Arenibacter algicola: one gene and its partner. The protein of the gene in region 1 interacts with the protein of each later gene in a pairwise test. Links are inferred from orthologs where the notes say so. Each region holds a gene or a part of one and is shown in the gene's direction. Other genes may lie near its edges.

The links.
Region 2: the proteins of rpe (region 1) and eno interact in binary tests that used the Escherichia coli proteins (3 or more experiments, as listed by UniProt). The link is inferred for Arenibacter algicola from one-to-one orthologs.

The regions. Positions count from the first base shown.
Region 1 is NZ_JPOO01000001.1:1,018,125-1,035,051, reverse strand. What follows is about bases 5,353-8,240. They hold rpe (ribulose-phosphate 3-epimerase), read left to right. Parts: upstream 5,353-6,410; coding sequence 6,411-7,070; downstream 7,071-8,240. Other genes in these bases: U735_RS0104405 (glycoside hydrolase family protein), read right to left, coding at 8,149-8,240; U735_RS0104410 (YpdA family putative bacillithiol disulfide reductase), read left to right, coding at 7,070-8,062; U735_RS0104420 (DEAD/DEAH box helicase), read left to right, coding at 5,353-6,309. Also shown: U735_RS0104440 (sigma-70 family RNA polymerase sigma factor), read left to right, coding at 1-210; U735_RS0104435 (B12-binding domain-containing radical SAM protein), read left to right, coding at 487-2,688; U735_RS0104430 (hypothetical protein), read left to right, coding at 2,981-3,274; U735_RS0104425 (NmrA/HSCARG family protein), read right to left, coding at 3,397-4,371; more of U735_RS0104420, read left to right, coding at 5,074-5,352; more of U735_RS0104405, read right to left, coding at 8,241-9,378; U735_RS0104400 (LacI family DNA-binding transcriptional regulator), read right to left, coding at 9,391-10,440; kduI (5-dehydro-4-deoxy-D-glucuronate isomerase), read left to right, coding at 10,565-11,407; U735_RS0104390 (gluconate 5-dehydrogenase), read left to right, coding at 11,426-12,220; U735_RS0104385 (DUF4861 family protein), read left to right, coding at 12,231-13,409; U735_RS0104380 (pyruvate kinase), read left to right, coding at 13,572-15,113; U735_RS0104375 (DinB family protein), read left to right, coding at 15,377-15,757; U735_RS0104370 (DUF6978 family protein), read left to right, coding at 16,004-16,501; U735_RS0104365 (DUF1829 domain-containing protein), read left to right, coding at 16,498-16,927. UniProt on the Escherichia coli protein: Catalyzes the reversible epimerization of D-ribulose 5-phosphate to D-xylulose 5-phosphate.
Region 2 is NZ_JPOO01000003.1:1,654,732-1,663,188, reverse strand. What follows is about bases 1-2,961. They hold eno (phosphopyruvate hydratase), read left to right. Parts: upstream 1-815; coding sequence 816-2,108; downstream 2,109-2,961. Other genes in these bases: U735_RS0117615 (glycogen synthase), read left to right, coding at 2,259-2,961; carA (glutamine-hydrolyzing carbamoyl-phosphate synthase small subunit), read left to right, coding at 1-695. Outside these bases: more of U735_RS0117615, read left to right, coding at 2,962-3,800; U735_RS0117610 (citrate synthase), read left to right, coding at 3,927-5,210; U735_RS0117605 (dimethylarginine dimethylaminohydrolase family protein), read left to right, coding at 5,314-6,228; citrulline utilization hydrolase CtlX, read left to right, coding at 6,340-7,272; U735_RS0117595 (BCCT family transporter), read right to left, coding at 7,504-8,457. UniProt on the Escherichia coli protein: Catalyzes the reversible conversion of 2-phosphoglycerate (2-PG) into phosphoenolpyruvate (PEP). It is essential for the degradation of carbohydrates via glycolysis.

The DNA.
Region 1 (16,927 bases):
ATAGAAAGAGCTTTGGAAACCTTGACTCCAAGGGAAGCGGATGTAATTCGTTTGTACTTTGGCTTGGCAGGACAACATTCCATGACCTTAGAGGAAATTGGAGAGACTTTTGACCTTACAAGGGAAAGGGTCCGTCAAATAAAGGAAAAAGCTATTAGAAGGCTAAAACACACTTCAAGAAGCAAAATCCTAAAAACATATCTTGGTTAATCCAAACAATTAAAATTTTTGCCCAATCGCTTGTCCCCATAGGAAAGCTATTGCAAAAATTGTAAATTGTACACAGTAACAACAGTTATCATGACTGTTCGTTTTTTGATTGATGAATAAACTCCGGCTGATTACCGGAGTTTTTTTTGTTCCTTCAATTTATATTCGTGGCCAAGACCGTACCATTTCTAGAAAAATTGATTCTATACCAAATAAATTAAATATTCCCATTACCCCAAACACCCCTATCTTTGCATCATTGTACACAATTATTCCATGGCGAAAGACCTCCTCTTAATAACACCTCCCTTTACCCAGTTGAACACCCCTTATCCGGCAACGGCCTATTTAAAAGGCTTTTTAAACACCAAGGGCATCAGTGCTTTTCAAATGGATTTAGGTATTGAGGTTATATTAAAAATTTTCTCCAAGGACGGACTCCGGGATATTTTTGACCGTGCCCAGGCCAACAATTCCATTAGCTCGGACAACTGCCATAGAATTTACGCCTTGAAGGAAGATTATTTAAAGACCATAGATTCCGTTGTTTCTTTTTTACAGGGACATAATGCCACCTTTGCCAGGCAAATATGTACTCCCAACTTTTTGCCTCAGGCAGTAAGATTTGACCAATTGGATGATTTGGAATGGGCCTTTGGCAGTATGGGACATCAGGATAAGGCAAAACACTTGGCCACCCTATATCTGGAAGACCTGTCCGATTTTATTGTGGAATGTATTGATGAAAATTTTGGTTTTAGTCGTTACGCAGAGCGATTGGGAAGGAGCGCCAATTCCTTTGATGAACTCTACCAGCATTTACAAAATAACATCACCTATATAGACCAATTGACCTTGGACATTTTGGCCGAGAGACTCATTACGGTTAAGCCCAAGTTGGTCTGTTTTTCCGTTCCCTTCCCTGGCAACCTTTACAGTGCGTTTAGATGTGCCCAATTTATAAAGCGAAACTATCCCAAAATTAAAGTAAGTATGGGCGGGGGATTCCCCAATACGGAACTCAGGTCCCTTACAGATACTAGGGTTTTTAAGTTCTTTGATTATATCACGCTAGATGACGGGGAACTGCCTTTGGAACTGTTAACGGCCCATTGCTTGGAATCCAGATCCACCGAAAGTACCACCCTTCTAAAAAGAACCTTTCTAATAAAGGAGGACGCAGTATTTTACAACAATCTCTCCACAAAATCAGATTACAAACAAAGTGAGATAGGTACCCCGGATTATTCGGACTTGTTACTGGACAAGTACATCTCCGTCATAGAAATTGCAAATCCGATGCACAGTTTGTGGAGCGATGGCCGTTGGAACAAACTTACCATGGCACACGGTTGCTATTGGGGCAAATGTACCTTTTGCGATATCTCCTTGGACTATATAAAAATCTACGAACCCATTGCGGCCAAACTATTGGTAGACCGTATGGAGGAGCTCATTGCACAAACCGGTGAAACAGGATTTCATTTTGTGGATGAAGCCGCACCCCCAGCCTTAATGAGGGCCTTGGCACTGGAAATCATAAAACGAAATCTAACCGTTAGCTGGTGGACCAATATTAGGTTCGAAAAGAGCTTTGGCCAGGATCTCTGCAAATTACTAAAGGCGTCGGGCTGTATTGCCGTTTCCGGAGGCTTGGAGGTGGCTTCGGACCGATTGTTGGCGTTGATCCAAAAAGGGGTTACCGTGGAGCAGGTAGCCAGGGTAAACCGCAATTTTACGGAAGCGGGTATTATGGTCCATTGTTATCTTATGTACGGCTACCCTACCCAGACGGTCCAAGAAACGGTAGATAGTTTGGAAATGGTGCGACAAATGTTTCAATTGGGGATATTACAATCTGGATTCTGGCATCAATTTGCCCTTACCGCCCATAGCCCAGTAGGTCTCAATCCCGAAAAATATCACATTATACCGGACTATCAGCATATAACTTTTGCAAATAATGACATCCAGTTCACGGATACCACGGGAATTGATCACGAGCAGTTTAGTTATGGATTAAAAAAATCCCTCTTTAACTTTATGCATGGCATTTGTTTAGACCATCCCTTGCAAGAATGGTTCGATTTTAAAATCCCGAAAACCGCCATAGCACCAAACTATATAGAAAATGCGCTTGCCGAAGAGCCTGTTCTAAACACCAAACCCAATGCCAAAATAGTGTGGTTGGGAAACACACCCCTCATGGAGACCATAACAAAATCCAAAAAAGGACATAGCTGGAAACTGCGTAAAATGACTTTTCATGACAAGTCCAGCTCCATGAGCATAACTGTAGATTACGAACATGGGGAATGGCTAAGGGACACTTTAGCCAATATGTTGATCGCAAATGGAAAAATATCTACCTATGGCCAGCTTAAAACCGACTTTGAATTGCAGTTTGAAAATTTTGAGCTGTTCTGGTATTCCAAAGCTTTACAGACTTTAAGAAATTACGGTTTACTGACCTTGTAAACCCAAAAATTCCCGTTCACAATTACGTTAACGATATCACAATTAACAGACTGCCCTTAAATCTAATCAGTAACTTTAGTTGTTATTTCAATTTAATCGACTGATAATGAATTTATTATAAATTCAAGATAATTACTTATCAAACCTTTTTTACAGTCCATCACCTCCCCTCATGTTAAGTTTCAAGTACTGCATTTATTGGAATTATTTACAACTAAGAGGAGTCCAGCAACCCCTTAAAAAAACGGGGCGTAACCGAAAAGCCACACGAGTAGGAAATAAATTCTATACTATGAAAAAAGTTATGGTTCAATTCGATTTCCGTGGCATGACCACAAAACAGTTTGACCAATGTTGGGATGAAATAAGAAAAGCTGGTCAGACCAGCCCCAAAGGATTGCTGCACCACCATGCTGCCAAAACACCTAATGGAATGTTGATTTTTGATATCTGGGAATCGGCAGAACGTTTTGAAGCCTTTGGAAAAACACTTATGCCCATTTTGGAGAAATTAAAAATCCCAAAAACAAAGCCTAGCATTTTTCCATTGCATTATGAATACAATGGCAATTTGGTAGTTCATTAAGAAAAGATTTCATGAACCACTTCATTAAAAAACATTAAAAGTGAATCGGTTTACAGCAAAAGAAGCATTGAAAAATCAATGCTTCTTCTTTTTAAAACTCCACAAAAAATAATAGTTCTTCCTTAAGCAGTAGCGGCTTCTCCCTTAATGACAGATTCCAATTTTCTTTTATTTTTGGACAACCAGGTGTCAAAAGACATTAATTGTGGATTTAATTCTTTTGTCAATTTCACGTCCCGTGATTTGCAAAAATTATCTTCGAACTCCTTATTAAACTGGAACATATTCCCAAGGTCATCGGCTCCGGGAAAACCAAGTTTCCTGTAGTCATCGGCAGCAATATCGTTGAATCCGATTTCCACCCCTATCACTTTAGTAATAGCTTCGGCCATTTGTTTTCCAGTAAGCTGCTCACTAGCAATCCCCACTGTCTTATTTTGATATTTTTTTCCTGCTTTAAAGATCCCCAAGACAGATTTACCTATATCCTCTGCGGCAATTCCCGGAAGCTTGGCATTGCCAATTGGCATTGTAATCCTCAATTTTCCGTCCATTCCCCTTGTGGGGCCAAGCCCAAAATAAATAAAATTGTCCCAATAGAACGATGTTAACAGCAAAGTATAAGGAACTCCACTTTTTTCAAAGTAGGCATTGGAAGCGCCCTTGGCATCAAAATGCGGAACTTTGTACTTCTCCATCAGGGTCGGCATCCGCTTATCATCTAAAGGAATCCATTTACGGGTATCCTCAAGCGTTGACCATATTACGTGTTCCAACCCCGCTTCCTTGGCCGCCAAAGCCATATTTATTGCATGCTCCATCTCTTTTTCCGGTGAAAAATGTTCCCAAAAAAATGTTACGCAATAAGCTCCGTAAGCACCTTTAAATGCCTTGACAATACTATCCTTATCGTCTACATTGGCCTGCACCACCTCGGCACCCAATTGCTTTAACTCCTTGGCTTTTGGGGAATTTGCGTCTCGGGTAATGGCCCTAACCGCAAATTCCTTTTTTCCTTCATTTAGGATTGAGCGGACCAATCCTCCTCCTTGGGCCCCAGTGGACCCTACAACAGCTATAATTTTTCTATTTTCCATAATAAATAACATTTTAGATTAATCGATCCTATTGAAGTATATCTAGAAGCGAATTACAATTTTCGCGTCCTGGATTATCCGAAAAATAATTCCAATGGACTTTTGAATTTGTCATCAATCACAGTATTACAATTCTTTCCGTATCAATACTGTGATAATTCTAATCGCCAACAATAAAAGGTATTAAACCTCAGGGCAAGCCTGTCTGCCGACAAAGGCAGGCCCTGAACCCACTAAAAGGAATCGACCCAAGGGTCGAGGTATTGAACCTAGATCCCGCCGAAAAAGGCGGGATTAGTTCAACTTACAATTTTCAGTGCGTCTTATTGACTTCTCAAAATTGAGTTTCACTAATAAAAATATACTAACAAGGGGGAAATTTCTGTCATTCCAAAACAACCAATTTGACAAATGGCATTTTCGGAAGACCATTTTAAAATACGATCCAATGCTCAAGTTGGGCAATGGATAAAACTAAAGCAGCCCTAATTTAATGAATATTGGAATTATATTTAAAATCGGGGCGTTAAGATTAAGCCAATTTTAAACTTTTTTATATGACAAATTCTTAAAAATCTACTTTCCTATATAACTGATTTATTGAATCTTACAACAGATAACCCGTTATGAACACTACACCTCTGGTTACGCCCGAATTTACCGTACCTTTGTAAAAATTTCCGGCAAAAAAATGGTATCCCTATGAATTTTAAAGAATTAAAGCTAAATAAACATCTTTTAAGAGCAGTCGCAGAAAAAAATTATGACGACCCAACTGCCATTCAGGAAATTGCCATCCCCTTGGTTTTACAGAAAAACGACATTATAGCCTCTGCCGAAACAGGAACAGGAAAAACGGCCGCTTTTGCACTTCCCATACTGCAGCTCTTATTTGACAAGCAGGAAACTTCGGAAAAAGGCAGAAAAATTAAAGCATTGATTATAAGTCCAACCCGTGAATTAGCATCGCAGATTCATGAGAGTTTTTCGGACTATGGCAAATACACCCATTTAACCTCAGCAGTTATTTATGGTGGCACAAAGATAGAACCGCAAATAGCCACTCTAAGAAAGGGAGTGGATATCCTGGTGGCCACCCCTGGCAGGTTATTGGACCTTCACAAACAGGATATGGTGAATTTGGACTATGTGGAAACATTGGTGCTGGACGAGGCCGATCTGATGTTGGATATGGGATTCATAGATGACGTTAAAAAAATAGAGCGTCTATGCCCCAGTGAAAAACAGACACTCCTTTTTTCTGCCACTATGCCTTTTAAAGTAGTGCAATTGGCAGATACCATTTTAAAAGACCCCAAGAAAGTAGCCGTTACCCCAACCTCCTCGGCTGCGGCCACAGTTCATCAGTTGTTGTATTACACGCCAAAGCCCAATAAAATAGAACTCTGCCTTTACCTGCTAAGAAATACCATAAAGGGCAATATCCTAATTTTTAGGCGTACCAAATACGGAGTGGACAAACTGGAAAAAACCCTCCGCAACAACAATTTCAAGGTTGATAGCCTGCACGGAGACAAGTCGCAGGACGAGCGCCAAGCAGCATTGGGGAAATTTAAGCAGGGAGTAACGAACATTCTGGTGGCCACTGATGTTGCTGCCCGTGGGTTGGATATAGACGAGCTGGACGCCGTTATCAACTTTGACCTGCCCAATGTACCGGAAACCTATGTGCACCGTATAGGAAGGACCGGAAGAGCCGGAAATACAGGGACATCCTATGCCTTTTGTTCCGCGGATGAAAAAGGGTATTTGTCCACTATTCAAAAACTGATGCAAAAACACATCGAGGTTGTTGAGGACCATCCGTATCCCTTAGATCCCAAGGCCAAACCGCAAGTACATAAAAAACAAGGTAGCAAACATAAAAAAGGCCGGAAGTCCGTTGCCTCCAAAAAGAAAAAAAAGCGTTGGTATTGATCGGGATGGTTAAGAGTTGAACAAAGTTCATAAGCTTGCGGAGCATGCCCTGTAAAAATATCAATTCACTACCTTTGTACAAACACTTATTGTAAATAATAATGGACAAAAAGATTATTGCCCCTTCCCTCTTGGCCGCCGATTTTGCCAATCTACAGCTCGATATTGAAATGGTAAACCACAGTGAGGCCGATTGGCACCACATTGATATTATGGATGGTGTTTTTGTACCAAACATCTCTTTTGGAATGCCAGTCCTAAAAGCAATTGCGGCCCATGCCACAAAAACATTGGACGTTCATCTAATGATCGTGGATCCGGACCGCTATATTAAAACCTTTGCCGAATTGGGTGCCAATAACCTAACCGTCCATTACGAAGCCTGTCCACATTTACACAGAACGCTACAAGCCATAAAAGCCGAAGGAATGGCAGCTGGTGTGGCATTAAACCCGCATACGAACATTAATTTGTTGGAGGATACCATAAATGATATTGATCTAATTTGTGTTATGAGTGTGAATCCAGGATTTGGGGGACAGTCGTTTATTGAAAACACCTATGAAAAAATAAAGGCGCTAAAAGAACTCATTAATAGGAAAAGTGCCCATACACTTATTGAGGTCGATGGCGGAGTTACCTCTGAAAATGCCAAGCAATTAATTGATGCAGGGGCGGATATTTTAGTGGCAGGTAGTTTTATATTTAAGAGTGATAATCCGACCAAGACCATAAAGGAACTCAAAAAAATAATAGGATAATGAAGATTTGGGATATAGTAATTGTTGGAGGAGGGCCTATAGGTATTGCCTGTGGCTTGGAAGCCCAAAAAAAGGGATTGTCCTATATAATTCTTGAAAAGGGATGTATTGTTAATTCGCTCTATAATTATCCCTTGAACATGCAGTTCTTTTCATCTTCCGAAAAATTGGAAATCGATGAAATTCCTTTTATTAGCATAGAGGCGAAACCTAAAAGAAATGAGGCACTGGAATATTATAGACGTATAGTGACCTCCAATCATTTGAATATTTCCCTTTTTGAAAAAGTAAACTCCATTTCAAAAATTGATGGGCACTTCAACATTGTCTCCGATAAGAATACCTATACCTCCACCAATGTAATCATTGCCACAGGATTCTACGATATTCCGAACAGAATGAACGTACCCGGAGAAGATTTAAAAAAAGTCTCCCATTACTACAAGGACCCCCACTTTTACTCCAGTCAGAAAGTAGCGGTCATTGGGGCCAGTAATTCGGCCATAGACGCTGCTTTGGAATGTTATAGAAAAGGGGCCGATGTATCCTTGATCATTAGGGGGCCGGAAGTTGGCCAACGTGTAAAATATTGGGTAAGGCCCGATATTATAAATAGAATTGAGGAAGGCAGCATAAAAGTCTTTTACAATAGTACAGTTAAGGAAATTAAGGAAGATGAAATTATCCTTAATTCTCCCTCTGGAACCACAAGCTTAAAGAATGATTATGTACTTGCCCTGACCGGGTACATGCCCAATTTTGAATTCTTGGAAAAAATAGGCATCCAATTGTCCGATGACGAGAAAAGACTTCCCCAGTACGATCCTGAAACCATGGAAACCAATATTGATAATTTATATTTGGCCGGAGTAATTTGCGGCGGAATGGAAACCCATAAATGGTTTATAGAAAACTCTAGGATACATGCCCATATGATCATGGACGATATTGTAAAGAAAAACAAATCCGTCAATTCCTATCAGGACAAGTAAGTTTAACAAGCTTGGCATGTCCACATAAAAAAAGGAAGGCCCAAATGTATCAAATTGGCCCTCCCCTTCTTGTGGTCATAAATGTGTTAATTGGACTGCCCCATTCTCTTTAGTCTGGCTAAAGCCTCAATATAATAGTAATCTGCATAGATCAGGGCCACATCAATTTCATGTCCCAAGGATTTAGCTCCAGTTGAATGCAATAAAAAGGAATCGGCCTTCCCTACTCCTGAATATTCATCGGAACTTAAAGATTCCAGCATCCGCAGGGCTGCATCGTAATATTGTTGCTGTTTGTTTCTATCCTCCACCAAAGTACTTAACTCCAAAAGACCGGAAGCCACAACAGCTGCTGCAGAGGCATCCCTCTCCTCTTTTTCTTTATTGGGCACATCAAAATCCCAATGGGGAATATAATCCTCAGGAAGTAGCTCCAGATATTTATCCGTGAGTTTTACGGCAAAATCCAAGAATTTTTTATCTCCCGTCTCCCTGTACACCATGGTGTAACCATATATCCCCCATGCCTGTCCGCGGGACCATCTACTATCATCGGCGTAGCCTTGTTTGGTATGCCTGTTAAGTACATCTCCCGAGATACTGTCATATTCAATAACATGCCATGAAGTGTAATCTGGCCTAAAATGATTGGCCATAGTGGTTTCTGCATGTTTTACGGCAATATCATAATAATTTTGATCGCCCCCAATTTTGGATGCCCAGAACAAAAGCTCCAAATTCAACATATTGTCGATTATGGTAATATGCTGTTGCCAACGCGGGTGCATTTTATTGGACCAGGACCTAATAGTTCCCACCTTTGGATTATACCTGCTGGCCAAGGATTTGGCAGAAGTTAGAAGAACGTCCTTATACTCCATTTTGTCTCCAAACAAATAGCCATTACCATAGGCCGGAAACATCATAAACCCAATATCATGATGTTCGTTAATCGTTTTAAAACTCTCAAAGACCTCCGTTCTTTTTATGGCTTCCCTTTTCCATTTATCGTCCTTGGTAAGGTCGTACATATACCATAGGATTCCTGGATAAAATCCGGAGGTCCAGACCAATCGACCGTTGGGAATTTCCTTCCATTCGGTTGCATTGGTTTCGATCAATCTTGGGTGTTTGGTGAGATCCGTAAGCTTGGGGACCGATTTGTTTAATTGTGCTTCACAGTTATTAATTTCACTTTCAAGGTCAAAGGAAACTATATTGGCCACGGCCATATTATCGACTACAGAATTTTTGTTCTTTGTTAAACTTTTGCAGCTTGCCAAACAGATAAGAAAAGAGACGAGAATTAGTTTCATTGGATTATTATTTTATTTTTTTGAGGAATCACGTTCAATTAAAGAAGACTTTAAAATTGTTGTTTTGGCCATGGTGGTATTGACATTGGGTGCCTTGCTTATTTCATCCAACAATAACTTTGTGGCTATTTGCCCAATTTGAAAACCCGGCTGATCAACAGTGGTCAAGGAGGGATCTATTATCCCGGAAACGGGCTCGTTACTGAACCCTACAATAGCTATCTCATCCGGTACTTTTACGCCTTCATTCTTAAAATATTTCATGGCACCTATGGCAGCAATATCATTGGCAGAAAACAACCCATCTACCTTGTAGGGCAAGGAAAGTAAGGTTTTTGCTCCTTCTGCCCCATCATTTTCCATGAGACTGGAACGTATTAGCAGTTCCGGTCTAAATGGAATTTTATATTTTTCCAAGGCCTTTCTATACCCAGCAGTCCTATTCCTGTAAATGGCCAATTCTTGGGGCCCCGAAAAATGCCCTATATTTTTGCATCCGTTTAAAATTAAATGCTCCGTGGCATCGAACCCACCTTGAAAGTCATCGATCAGTACACTGCTGATACCCTCAATCTCACAATGCCTGTCAAAAAATAGAAATGGGGTACCATTGTTCTTCATGTTCAACAAATGGTCGAATTTATCCGTTTCCATGGATACGGATAACAATACCCCGTCTACCCTATTGGCCAAAAGGGTCTCTACAAGTTTGCGTTCCCGTTTCAACTGTTCCAAGGATTGACAAATAATTACATTATAGCCAGCATCATAGGCGGTTTCCTCTATACCCGAAATTACGGATGAAAAGAAGTGACGGGATATTCTTGGCACAATTACCCCAATGGTATTGGTTACGCTTTTACGAAGATTTGAAGCCAGTAAATTGCGTTGATAGCCCAATTCATTTGCCTTGGCCGTTATCCTATCCTTGGTCTTCTGGCTCACCCTTGGGCTATTGTTCAACGCCCTTGAAACGGTAGAGGCATCTACCTTCAAAGCCTTGGCAATATCGTGTATAGTTGTTTTATTTTCCACAAATAATGGGTATCTTGACTTTATCAAAGATAGATATTTACAAATACAATCGATTGTATTTTGATAAATTTTTAATATATTTACGAACAACTATAGAAACACTTCTATAACAACCACTATTTAAGACACTAATAATTAGATATTTATAATCATGAAAAACAATTACGAGGTTAGATATGCCTGCTCTCCCAAGGAGACCAAAGCATTGACCACAGAAGGACTGAGAAAGGAATTCCTAATCCAAAACTTAATGGAAGCGGATACCATCAATTTGGTATACACCCATTTTGACAGATATATCGTTGGAGGGGCCGTGCCCCTTAAAACCCCTTTAAAACTAGCCACTATAGACCCATTAAAATCGGATTATTTTTTGGAGCGAAGGGAGATCGGCATCATCAATGTCGGGGGAGCTGGTTCTGTAACCGTTAATGGTCAGAAATATGATTTGGACTATAAAGAGGCCCTGTATATTGGCAAGGAAAACAAGGAGGTAAGCTTCAGCAGTGACAGTGCCGATAAGCCTGCCAAATTTTATTTGAATTCCACCCCTGCCCACAAGGTATTCCCTACCAAAAAAATAAGTAGGGCCAATGCAGAGATCGTGGAAATGGGATCTATGGAAACGGCCAATGCCAGAACCATCAGAAAATTGATCGTAAACAGTCTGGTAGAGACCTGTCAGGTTCAGATGGGAATGACAGAATTAAAACCGGGCAGTGTTTGGAATACTATGCCAGCACATGTACACGACAGAAGAATGGAAGTCTATTTCTATTTTGAGGTTCCCGAAGAGCAGGCCGTTTGCCATTTTATGGGTCAACCTCAAGAAACTAGGCATATCTGGATGGCCAACAATGAAGCGGTAATCTCCCCACCGTGGTCCATACACTCCGGATCCGGAACCAGCAATTATACCTTTATCTGGGGAATGGCAGGCGAAAACCTGGATTATGGCGATATGGACCACTGCAAAATAAAAGACTTAAAATAACTCTTAGAAAACACAAATATGTCATTGAATCTATTTGATTTAACAGGAAAAACAGCCCTGATTACGGGGGCTACACACGGTCTTGGAAAAGCCATGGCCATTGGCCTGGGCAATGCCGGTGCCACCTTGGTAATTAATGGGGCTTCCTCCCAAGAAAAATTGGACAATGCCGTTGCCGAATACAAAGCTTTGGGGCTAAACGCCCATGGCTACCTCTTTGATGTAACCAATGAAGCCAAGGTCATGGAAAATATTTCCAAAATTGAAAAAGAGGTAGGGCATATAGATATATTGGTAAACAATGCCGGGATTATCAAAAGAATTCCCTTGGAGGAAATGGAGGTCGCCGATTTTGAAGCAGTAGTAAAAGTTGATTTGGTGAGTCCGTTTATAGTATCCAAACATGTGGTTAAGGGCATGATTTCCAGAAAGGAAGGCAAGATCATCAACATTTGTTCCATGATGAGCGAATTGGGCAGAAACACCGTAGGCGCATATGCAGCTGCTAAAGGAGGATTAAAAATGCTTACCCGGAACATGGCTACCGAATGGGCCAAACACAATATCCAGGTCAATGGTATTGGACCAGGTTATTTCGCCACTGCACAGACCGCCCCTATAAGGGTAGACGGGCATCCCTTCAATGATTTTATAGTGGGCAGAACCCCTGCAGGTAAATGGGGAGACCCGGATGACCTACAAGGAGCGGCCATATTCCTAAGTTCCAAGGCCAGCAATTTCGTAAACGGACAAATAGTTTATGTGGATGGAGGCATATTGGCCACCATTGGAAAACCAGCCAATGAAAATTAAAAAAGCGGTTATGAAATCACTTTATAAATTAGTTCTATTTTCCGCATTGGCAATGCTGTCCGTTTCCTGTTCCGAAAAGGAAACACCCACCATTATTACGGTAAAAAATGTTCTGGACCAAGAGAGGACAACGGAGACCGTAGAGCTCACCAAGGATATGTTGAAGGTGGAAGATCTATCCTCTGTTGGCATTAAGAACAAGGAAACCAATACCCTTGAAATTGTCCAAACGGTAGATAATGATGGCGATGGCGCTATGGATATGATCCTTTTTCAACCCAAAATACCGGCGAAAGGGGAAAGTAAGTTTGAAGTAGTTACAGTAACAACGGGAGAAAACCCCACAGCCGAGGTGTTGTGCTATTCCAGGTTTGTTCCAGAACGTACCGATGATTACACTTGGGAAAATAATAAAGTTGCCTTTAGGGTCTATGGACCCACTGCACAGAAAATGATAGAGGACAAGGTTCCCGGCGGCACCTTATCCAGCGGTGTCGATGCCTGGTTAAAACGGGTAGAATACCCCATAATTGACAAATGGTACAAAGAGGAATTAAGTGGCCAAAGTAGTTACCACAAGGATACCGGCGAAGGCTTGGACGATTTTCACGTAGGTGCCAGTCGTGGTGTAGGAGGTATTGCTGCCAAAGTTGACTCTACCTACTACTATTCCAAAAACTATACTAAATGGCGCACCATTACCACCGGCCCATTAAGGACCAGCTTTTATTTGGAATATGCAGCCTGGGACGCTAACGGACAAACCATCAAAGAATCCAGAGTTATAAGCTTGGACCTAGGGCAAAATTTATCCAAATTCAATATAACCTTAGAGGGTGTAGATGATATTTACGCCGGACTCACCCTGCACGAAAAAGACGGCGAAGTTAGCGGGAATACCGAAAAGGGATGGGTAAGCTACTGGCAGCCCCATGGGGATTCGAAATTGGGCACGGCCATCCTTGCCCCTACGGATACTTTTATCGATTTTGAAAAGTACGATGTTGAAACAAAGGACCTAAGCAATGCCTACGCCCATTTGAAAGTTAAAAACAAGCAAGTAAGCTACTACGCAGGCTTTGGATGGAAAAAAAGTGGGCAATTTAATTCCAAAGAGGAATGGGAGCACTATTTAAACGCCTTTTCCGAACAGATCCATAACCCCTTGGAAGTTAGCATAACTCCATAGGGACTGGCATTTGACATATATTCTATTGGGCAATACCCCCATGTGCATAGCAATGCCTTGGGGTATTGCCTTTTTTTAGTCCAAATTTTAACTTCAATTTGTGTTTTCCATCAGAAATATCCCTGGTTTATATGCGTAAATTTATAAAACAAAAGCTGCGGTATGGACCTTCAAAAACTGGAACGGGAACTCGAAACAATTTACGAATCACTTTTAAAACAGGAGTCCACCGCGGATAGCATAGCCGCTTCGGTTCATCCACAATATAGGTCAAGTGCCAAGAACCTATATCGCTATTTACTGCTCCGCAGTGTGGACATCCGCAAATTACAGAGCGACCTATCCGAATTGGGGATATCCTCATTGGGCACAGGGGCCGGATACGTTTATGAAAATATCTCCAACGCCCTTAAATTGGTCAAATTACTGAACGGAAAAACTTGGGAAAGGGATACCGACCTCGAAGCCCTTGGGTATACAGGAAGCAAGCATTTATTGATGGATCATGCCAATGACCTCTTTGCCTCCGATCGTGGGGAAAGGGACACCGAAATAATGGTCACTATGCCCGATGAAGCTGCTACCGACAAAAAACTACTTAAAAAATTGCATTCTGCAGGTATGGGCACTGCCCGTTTAAATCTCAGTCATGGGAGTGAAGCGCTTTGGAAAAAAATCCTAGGTAAAATAAAAGCCGTTTCCAAAGATAGTGCGGCCCCTATCCATATTTATATGGACCTACCAGGGCCAAAAATTAGAATCAGCAATATCTACCTTAAAAAGGTTTCGCAAAAAACCTTGGACACCGTATCGTCTGTAAAAATTGGCAAAGGGGACAAATTATTGCTGATAAAACACAACTCCCCCTATCTTTCAGGGAAACATAAAAAGATATCGCTTCCTGAGGAAACCATCCTGGTGGAAGTTTCCCTTTCGCAGATTATTGATGATCTTAAAAAGGGACAAGCCGTGTTTTTTGATGATGGTGCCATAGAGGCCAAAGTAGTTAGCCTCGATGAGGAAACCGCATCACTGCTGGTAAGAAAATCCCATAAGAAAAAATTGAGGCCAGGAAAAGGCATCAATTTACCGACTACCCATCTCAACCTGCCCTCCCTAACTCCGGAAGATGTACAACTCTTGCCCTTCATAAGTGCCCATGCGGACCTTATGGGCTATTCCTTTGTACGAAATGCCAAAGATGTGGCCATCCTCTATGAGGAATTGGACAAATTGGGGGATATGGATACCGGGGTTGTTTTTAAGATAGAGAACAGGGCTGCGTTCGAGAATTTACCCTCCATACTCTTCAGCGCAATGAAAAGACCAAAAATAGGCGTTATGATCGCTAGGGGCGATTTGGCAGTGGAGATTGGTTTTGAACGTATTTCCGAAGTACAGAACCAAATACTATGGTTATGCGAGGCGGCTCAGATACCCGTCATCTGGGCCACTCAGGTGTTGGATACCATGGCCAAAAAGGGCATGGCTACCAGAGCGGAAATTTCGGATGCCACCATCAGTGCCCAGGCGGAATGTGTAATGCTCAACAAGGGGCCTTTTATAGTGGAGGCCACCAAAACCCTAAAAAATGTACTGGAAAGAATGGAAGCCCATTCCCAAAAATCCAAAAACACACTAAGGGCGCTAAAAGTAGCCAAAACGGGACTTAAGAATATCCATAAAGATTTTCCGATGAAGTAGTGGTTCTTATGAATTTCCAACTGCTAAACGGAAACATTTGAAGGAAAAAATTTGTTATATTAGACTGATATAATTACGTATAAATTAACAAGTTACTATATCCGTATGTTGTACTCTATACTGAAAAAATGAATCGAATATTAATATCAATTGGACTTGTATTTACAATTTCGAGTTGTACAGATAAAGTTAACGATGTACCAAACGTAAAAACATTACTCATCCAACAACTTAAAAGTACACATACAAATGAAGAATGGTTTGTGTCAACAAAAAAGGCAATTGAAGGACTTAACCTTGAGCAATCCAATTGGAGAGACAGCACGGAAAACCATTCAATAGGAGAATTAACTTCCCATTTGATTTTTTGGAACGAGATGAACCTTAAAGCATTTAAAGGAGAAAAAGTCTCCGAATTTAATGACAACAACAAAGAAACATTCAAAATAAACAATGGGCAGGACTGGCAATATGCCATAAAAAAATTGGATAGTATTCAAACCGAATGGGAACGATTGACCGAAAACGCAACGGAGGAACAAATTATGGAATGGAGTGCGGAAATAGCAAATATGGCATCCCACACCGCCTATCATACAGGTCAAATTGTTTACATTAGGAAAAGAAATGGTTGGTGGAACTGACTCAATCGGAATATGGATTTGGACTCCCCCGTTGGCGATAGCCTTATCAGCTATATATCCAAATTGCAAATATCCACTGCCAATACATGTCAGCCTAGGGGAAATTTCATTTGTAATACCAATAAATTTCCCACTACAACACGGAAGCATTTGAAAGAAAAGATTTGCTATATTAGACTGATATAATGGGGATATAAGTACTTGTTGCCATATCCGAATGTTGTAAGTAATATTAAAAATAACAGTTTGACCAATCAAGAAGCAGAATATTTGATGAAATTGGAAAAAGTCTTGTCCGACCCAAATCAAATAATTGACCTAGGAAATAAGAAAAATAGATTGGACTTGATTTCATATCAGGATTCTGAGAGAAATTTTTGGGTAGAATTGACTTCTAATCAAAAAATAATCCTAAAAACATCTATTCATCACCTTGAGAGCAACACTTTTGTTGGGCTTTTACGAATAGATTACAAAGGCACTCATCAAAATCCAGAAGGGATTAAGGACACGCTACCTGAATATCTAAAACCTTATGCTGGAAAGTGGTTCTCTCTCGATGAACACCACATGCACGTGTTTGTTGAAGGTTATAAACCTCTGGCATGGGCTATACCATTGGCTGATATTGATTTTCCAGTTAAAGAAATAAATGATTCATCAGACTTGTCTGATTTAATAACTAATTTCGCAAGACTAATAAATCTCAAAACTCTGATTAACGTTCAACAGGCAATATTGTGAATTGGGTAAATACATACGTAGATGAATATTACAATTGGTTAAGAGAAAAAACTTTTATCCAACAAGGCGCTACTACGGATTGGTTTCTTATTAGCACCCCTTTTATGGGTGCTTTTAACGACTCAATAGAAATATATGCAAAAAGAAATGGGGACCAATTAACTCTAAGTGATAATGGAGAAACAATGGCTAACCTTGAATTACAAGGACTTCATATTCAAGGGTCAAAAAGGAGAAGGGATTTGTTGGACTCAATACTCCTTAATTATGGTCTACAATCAATAAACAATGAACTTCTGATAGAAACAAATCTTGAAAAATTTTCACAGTCGAAGCATAATTTTTTGTCAGCAATTATTGAGGTAAATGACCTTTATGTTTTGTCCAATAATAATGTTGCATCTATTTTTAAAGAAGATGTAAGAA
Region 2 (8,457 bases), on another replicon or contig:
ATGTGGATAATATTGAGGAATTAAAAAAGAAATTGGCAGAAGTGCCCAGTATGGAAGGTTTGGAGCTTTCTTCCAAAGTTTCTACCAAAGAAGCTTATTATTACGGAGATAAGGATGCAAAATATAAGGTATCTGCCCTGGATATAGGAATCAAGAAAAATATTCTTCGAAACTTGGCCAAAAGGGGTGCCTATATAAAGGTATTTCCGTACAACGCAACTTTTGAAGAAATGAGCTCTTGGAACCCTGATGGATATTTTATTTCCAATGGCCCAGGGGATCCGGATCCATTGCACGAGGCAATTGCATCTGCCAAGGAAATGATAAAATCCGATAAACCATTGTTCGGTATATGTTTAGGGCATCAGGTGTTGGCATTGGCCAATGGGGTTTCTACCTATAAAATGCACAATGGCCATAGGGGTATAAACCACCCGGTAATGAATTTGGTTACTGGTAAAGGGGAAATCACTTCCCAAAATCACGGATTTGCCATCAATAGGGAAGAGACCGAGGCCAATCCCAATTTGGAGATTACCCATCTTCACCTAAATGACAACACGGTTGCGGGAATTAAAATGAAAGATAAGAACGTATTTTCTGTTCAGTACCATCCAGAAGCAAGTCCAGGGCCGCATGATGCAGATTATCTGTTCGACCAATTTTTCGAAATGATCCAATCCACGGTAAACTAAAACGTTATAGTTTTATTTTATTGTTATCAAAGGGTCATTAAAGCCAATTATAGTGGGGTTAAAAGCGCTTCCTTTGCTATATTTGCATAATAATTTAACTAAAAAATAAAAGATAGACATATGAGTATCATCCTAAGTGTTCATGCACGACAAATTTTGGATTCAAGAGGTAATCCAACAGTAGAGGTAGACGTAATTACCGAAAATGGAGTAATGGGAAGGGCAGCAGTTCCTTCAGGAGCTTCTACAGGTGAGCATGAAGCGGTTGAGCTTCGTGATGGTGGAAAAACCTTCATGGGTAAAGGAGTAGGAAAGGCTGTCAACAACGTAAATACCGTTATTGCAGAGGAGATTCTGGGCATGTCCGTTTTTGAACAAAATTTGGTTGATCAAACCATGATAGATTTGGATGGTACGCCCAATAAATCAAAATTGGGAGCCAATGCCATTTTAGGTGTTTCCCTAGCAGTTGCCAAGGCAGCTGCCAATGAATTGGGATTGTCCTTGTTCAGGTATGTGGGTGGTGTTAGTGCCAATACCCTGCCTGTGCCAATGATGAATATTATCAATGGAGGTTCGCATTCTGATGCTCCCATTGCTTTTCAGGAATTTATGGTGATGCCTGTAAAGGCAAATAATTTTTCCCATGCCATGCAAATGGGGACCGAAATTTTCCATAACCTTAAGAAAGTTTTACACGATAGGGGTCTAAGTACAGCTGTTGGGGATGAAGGTGGATTTGCTCCAAATCTTGCAGGCGGTACAGAGGATGCCTTGGATACCATTGCAAAAGCGGTTGAAAAGGCAGGTTACAAATTGGGTGACGATGTAATGATAGCCTTGGATTGTGCGGCTGCAGAGTTTTATGTTAATGGAAAATATGATTATACCAAATTTGAAGGAGATAAGGGTGTAGTTAGAACTTCTGAGGAACAGGCTCAATATTTGGCCGACTTAAGTGCCAAGTATCCTATTATATCCATTGAGGATGGTATGGACGAGAACGATTGGAAAGGCTGGAAGGCTTTGACCGATAAAATTGGGGATAAGGTACAATTGGTAGGTGATGATTTGTTTGTTACCAATGTAGAGCGTTTGTCTAGAGGAATCAAAGAAGGTATTGCCAATTCCATCTTGATAAAGGTTAACCAGATAGGAACTCTAACGGAAACCATTGCAGCTGTTAATATGGCCAAAAATGCTGGATATACATCTGTTATGTCCCACCGTTCCGGAGAAACTGAGGATAACACCATTGCCGATTTGGCAGTTGCCTTAAATACGGGCCAGATTAAAACCGGTTCTGCTTCCAGGTCCGATAGGATGGCGAAATATAACCAATTGTTAAGAATAGAGGAAGAATTGGGGAGTACTGCATATTACCCAGGAGTACAAGCCTTCAAGATTAAATAATACAAAATTAAGTACTTAAAAAAAGCCATTCTATGTAGGATGGCTTTTTTTTTTAAATATCACGGAGGTTTGTTTACTTATCAGAAATAAATAATTATATTATCCTACTTTTATCAATATACCAATATAATTAACCAAATTCTAGATTAAATGAATAACTTTCTATTTGTTGCTGCTGAGAATGACGGTCTTCCAAAATGTAAGGCCGGAGGTATGGGTGATGTGGTTAGGGATGTTCCTCGGCAGATTTCTGAAAGGGGGGACATGGCACATGTAGTTGTACCCTCCTATTCAAGATTACATCAAAATGGAACCTTTATTACCAATCTAAACCTGAACCTACGGGGAATGGTCTATGTTGCAGAGCTTTACGAAGTAGCTCCTAAAAAGGAGTTTGCAAATTTACATCATTATGTAATACATCATCCTGAAATTACCGCAGGGGAAATAGGACATATATACCACGACGATCCGGAAGAAGCTTTTTATACGGATAATATTAAGTTCACCATTTTTTGTACGGCCGTGGCCGAAGCAATCAAGGTCGGGGCTTTTGGGGAGTTGGATATTGTTCATATGCACGATTGGCATTCCAGCCTGGTTTTGTTTTTAAAAACCTATCATCCGGAATATCAGGCTTTAAAGAAAATGCGCTATGTATATACCATTCATAATTTAGCCATTCAAGGTATACGTCCGTTTTATAATAATTACTCTTCACTGGGAAATTGGTTTCCGAATGTTCCGATAGATGAAAGGAAGTTGATGGACTACAGGTACCAGGATTGTATTAACCTTATGGCCGTTGGCATCCGGTTGGCAGATGCCGTACATACCGTTTCCCCTTCCTATAAGGAAGATGTGCTTAGGCCGAGCAATCCGCCCGAATTTATTGGAGGTGAAGGTTTGGAAAAAGATTTACAGGAGGCGAACAATCAAGGAAGGTTGTTCGGGATTCTTAATGGTTCAAATTATAAAAACATTCGCGCGGCCGAAAAGGGATTGTTGTACAGGAATATTGTTAAGGCGCTATTTAGGTGGCTACAGGAGGAATCCAAGAAATACAAGGCAGATTTTCTGGCACATACCGGTGAAAAGGTCATGGAGTATGTTACCGAGAAGCCCAAGTTCATAGTTTCAAGTGTGGCCCGTTTAACGGAACAAAAGTTTTATTTCTTTAAACGTTCCCCTGAAGCATTTGTTGAAATATTGAACCGACTTAAGAAAGTGGATGGAATTTTTATGCTCTTGGGTACTGGTGCCCCTGAGTATGAGGAACTATTTCGTCAATTGAGCTATGAACATAAAAACTTTATTTTCACCAATGGTCAATCGGAGGATTTGATCGATTCCATATATTTGGAGACCGACCTGTATTTTATGCCCAGTTTGTTTGAACCCTGTGGCATTAGCCAAATGTTGTCCATGCGTAACGGCAACCCCTGTCTAGTGCACAATACGGGAGGCTTACGGGATACTGTGGAGCATATGAAAACCGGATTTAGTTTTGATGGCAAGACCTATGATGATAAAATTAAAAATATGATCCTGGTACTAGACCAGGCTTTGGATGTTTTTGTAAATGACCAGCCAAAGTGGAAGGAGATTCAGGATAATGCCAAAAAGATGAGGTTCACTTGGGAAAAATCGGTAGATGATTACTACAAATATCTATATTCCATTAATCAATAGAATTACATTTATATCAGGTTTTTAAAATATTTCATTATTATTCTGTAAATAACAAAATCTTCAATTGTTAACCTTAGGTGTTTTTAGTATTTTTACGGACAATCGAATAAATCAGGAATTTAAGAAATGGCGAATAACGCAACATTAGAATACAAGGGAAAGAAATATGAATTCCCAGTTATAGAAGGTACCGAAAATGAGTTGGCTATAGATATTAAAACTATGAGGGCCGATTCAGGAATGATAACAATAGACCCAGGGTTTAAGAATACGGGCTCCTGCGAGAGTGCTATTACTTTTCTGGATGGTGAAAAGGGAGTTTTAAGGTATCGGGGATATTCTATTGAGGAATTGGCGGAAAAGGCCGATTTCTTGGAAGTAGCCTATTTGTTGATTTTTGGATCCTTGCCAAATCAAGAGCAATTGGATAAATTCCATCAGGATATAAAAGCTGAGTCACATGTAGATGAGGAGATGAAGAAGATCTTGGACGGTTTTCCAAAATCGGCACATCCAATGGGCGTACTTTCCAGTTTAACCAGTGCCCTGATTGCCTTTAATCCAACTTCAGTAAACGTGTCCTCAGAAAAGGAAATGTATTGGGCCATTGTTAGGATATTGGCTAAATTCCCTGTTTTGGTGGCATGGACTTTAAGAAAGAAAAAAGGTTTACCCTTGGATTATGGGGACGACTCTTTGGGTTATGTAGAGAATATTCATAAAATGATGTTCAAAAAGCCCAACCAGGAATACAAAAAGAATAAGATCGTCATAGAGGCTTTGGATAAATTATTGATCTTGCATGCAGATCACGAACAAAACTGTTCTACTTCTACCGTTCGTATTGTAGGATCTTCGCATGCGGGCTTATTTGCTTCTATTTCTGCGGGTATCTGTGCACTTTGGGGACCACTTCACGGAGGCGCCAATCAGGCGGTTTTGGAAATGCTGGAGGCTATTGAGGCCGATGGTGGGGATACTAAAAAATATATGGCCAAGGCCAAGGACAAGAGCGATCCTTTTCGTTTAATGGGCTTTGGGCATAGGGTATACAAGAATTTTGATCCCAGGGCAAAGATTATTAAGCAAGCTGCTGAGGAAGTATTGGGAGATCTTGGTATAGACGATCCAATTTTGGATATAGCCAAGGGCTTGGCCAAGGAGGCCTTGGAGGATAAATATTTTGTGGACAGAAAATTATATCCCAACGTAGATTTTTACTCAGGAATAATATATAGGGCATTGGGTATTCCTACCGAAATGTTTACCGTTATGTTTGCTTTGGGGCGCCTACCGGGCTGGATTGCCCAATGGAGGGAAATGAGATTGAAAAATGAGCCTATCGGTAGGCCAAGACAGGTATATATAGGAGAAACTAGCAGATCCTTTGTTCCTTTGGACAAGAGATAATAGATAGCAACAAATTATTTGTGACTGCCCTTTGTGTTAAATATACGAAGGGCAGTTTTTATTTATCATAATAAGTATTTCTATCTTTACCCAAAAAGCAGCCATGCTAAAGTTGAATGTACAGGATGAAACTTCACGGTTAAGATCGGTGGTTCTTGGAACTGCCAAGAGCTGTGGCCCCATTCCAAAACCTGAAGAGGCCTATGATCCCAAATCATTGGAACATATATTGGCCGGTACCTATCCAATAGAGGCGGATATGGTAAAGGAAATGGACGGTTTTGCACAAGTATTTGCCAAATACGATGTTCAAGTTTTTAGGCCTAGGGTCTTAAAGGATTGTAATCAAATATTTTCTAGGGATATTGCTTTTGTCATAGATAATAAGCTGGTGAAAGCGAATATTCTTCCCGATAGGGAAAAGGAATTTCAAGCTATTAAATATGTACTCAATAAAATAGATGAAGATCAGATAATCTACCCCCCAAAAGAGGTTCATGTGGAAGGAGGCGATGTTATGCCATGGGGAGAATATATTTTTATGGGTACTTATACGGGTGCGGACTACGCGGATTATATTACGGCCCGAACCAATAAAGAGGCAGTAGATTTTATTGCCAGCCAATTCCCCAATAAGAAGGTTAAGGCTTTTGAGCTTAGAAAGTCGAATACCAATGCCCGGGAAAATGCCCTGCATTTGGATTGTTGTTTTCAGCCAGTGGGGACAAATAAAGCCATTTTGCATAAGAATGGATTCCTAAGGGAAGAGGAGTATCAATGGCTGTTGGATTATTTTGGGAGCGACAATGTTTTTGAGATAAGCAAGGAGGAGATGTATAATATGGTGAGCAACGTATTTTCCATATCCCCGGATGTTGTGGTCTCCGAACGTAATTTTACCAGATTGAACAACTGGTTTCGGGAACACGGTTTTACGGTCGAGGAAATAGCTTATGCCGAGATAGCTAAACAGGAAGGTCTTTTAAGGTGTAGCACCTTGCCCTTGGTAAGGGACTAATATTTTTCTAATTTTTTCATAAGACCTGTACCTGGGAATAAATAAACTAATTTTGCACAAATTTAAAGCGGGAACGCTTATTAATACCCAATTTGAAAAGTGACTAATAAAATGCAAATTACCAATACCATTTTGATGGTGCGCCCTGTGAATTTTCGAATGAACGAGCAAACCGCAGTAAACAACTACTTTCAGGAGGACCTCGATTTAAAAAATCAGGAAATAAATGTAAAGGCACAGCAGGAGTTTGATGTTTTTGTTCTTGCATTAAGGGAAAAAGGGGTAAATGTTATAGTTGTAGATGATAAGAAGGATTTGGATACCCCAGATTCCATATTTCCCAATAATTGGGTTTCCTTCCATGCCGATGGAACAGTGGGACTTTATCCTATGTTTGCAGAGAATAGAAGAAATGAACGACGGGAAGATATTCTTGCCTTACTGGAGCAGAGGGGCTTTATTATAGAAAATGTAATGGATTATACCTCGGCAGAGGAAGAGGGTTATTTTTTGGAAGGCACCGGTAGCGTTGTGTTGGATAGGGTAAATGACAAGGCCTATTGTGCACTTTCGGACAGGGCGGACGAGGATTTATTTATAGAGTTTTGTGAGGATTTTGAATATACCCCTATCGTATTCACGGCCAATCAATCTGTGGCAGGCACCCGAAAACCTATTTATCATACCAATGTGATGATGTGCTTGGCCGAAACTTTTGCCGTTATCTGTCTGGATTCCATCGACGATAAAAAGGAAAAAAAGAATGTCGTGAACCATATAAAACAGGATGGTAAAGAGATTATAGCTATTACTGAAAAGCAAATGCACCATTTTGCAGGGAATATGTTACAAGTCTTGGGAATGGGAGAAAAACGATATTTGGTAATGAGCACGGCGGCATACAATAGTCTAAAACCGCAACAGATTCAATCTATAGAAAAGCATTGTGCCATTATCCATAGTACTTTGGATACCATTGAAACCTGTGGAGGTGGAAGTGCACGTTGCATGATGGCGGAGGTGTTTCTACCTAAAAATCAATAAATTTAAAAGTTTTTATTTTTTGTTGATCAAAGGATGATCCTTACGGTACCTCAATAACGTGAGTTCGATATGTATTTTATTTAAAATCAGTTGTTTATATGACATCTGTCCGGTCGAGCGGAGTCGAGACCTCATTGTAAATACATTACAGTAAAATAACCTCTCGACTCCGCTCGAGGGGACCGTAGCATTTATTATAACTTACATTAAATCAATGTATTGATAATATTTTTATGTCGAACTCACGTTCAATAGTTCTTTAAGAAATACCATGGCCATAAATACCATAAAAAAGGCAAATGGCAATGATGTGATAATCAGTAGCTTTTGGGCGGCAACCAATATATCTACCTCTGGTTTGGCATTGCCCAATAGAATTAGGGCAATCGTGGCCAAAAAGATAAACAATGACCAAATTAAGCGGTGCTTTTTGCTAGGGTCTTTTTTACCCCTGTCCGAAAACATACTCAGCACAAAAACAGCCGAGTCCACAGAGGTTACCAAAAAACCGATCAGTAGTAGTATGGTAGTTATATTTAGGAATGTAGAGAAGGGGTAGTTTTCAAAGAATACAAAAATTGAAGAAAACACTCCATTAAACTCGTTGTTATAGCTTCCCCATCCCTCAATAAGTTGGAAGGCCGAGGTGCCAAAAACTGAAAACCAAAAAAAAGTGCCCAAACTGGGGATGATCAGTACTCCCAATAACAACTGCCTTAGGCTACGCCCTTTGGAAATCCTTGCAATAAAAATCCCTGTAAAGGGAGCCCATGCCAACCAAAAGGCCCAATAGTAGAAAGTCCAATCGGTTAGAAAAGTTATCCCCGGGTCATAACTCCCATAAGCCAGGCTTAAAGGAATGAAGTCTAGGATATAATGTAGTGTGGCGGCTAAAAAATTGCCCAATATCTTAAGAATATCACTTTGGAAAAATGTAAAAAACAGTACGGCCAAGGTAATAAGGATATTGATTTTTGAGAGTACCTGAATACCTTTGTCAACTCCTTTCCATGCAGAATAAAAAGCCAATGCCGAAATAAGCGTGGTTAGGAATAAGGTAGTGATCAGGCCTAAATTGGAGGAAGTAATGTGGATCAGGCCGCCATTAATTTGGGTTGTCCCCAGGCCTATAGCTGCAATCAAGCCAAAAACCGTGGTCATAATAGTTAGGACATCAATACCTGT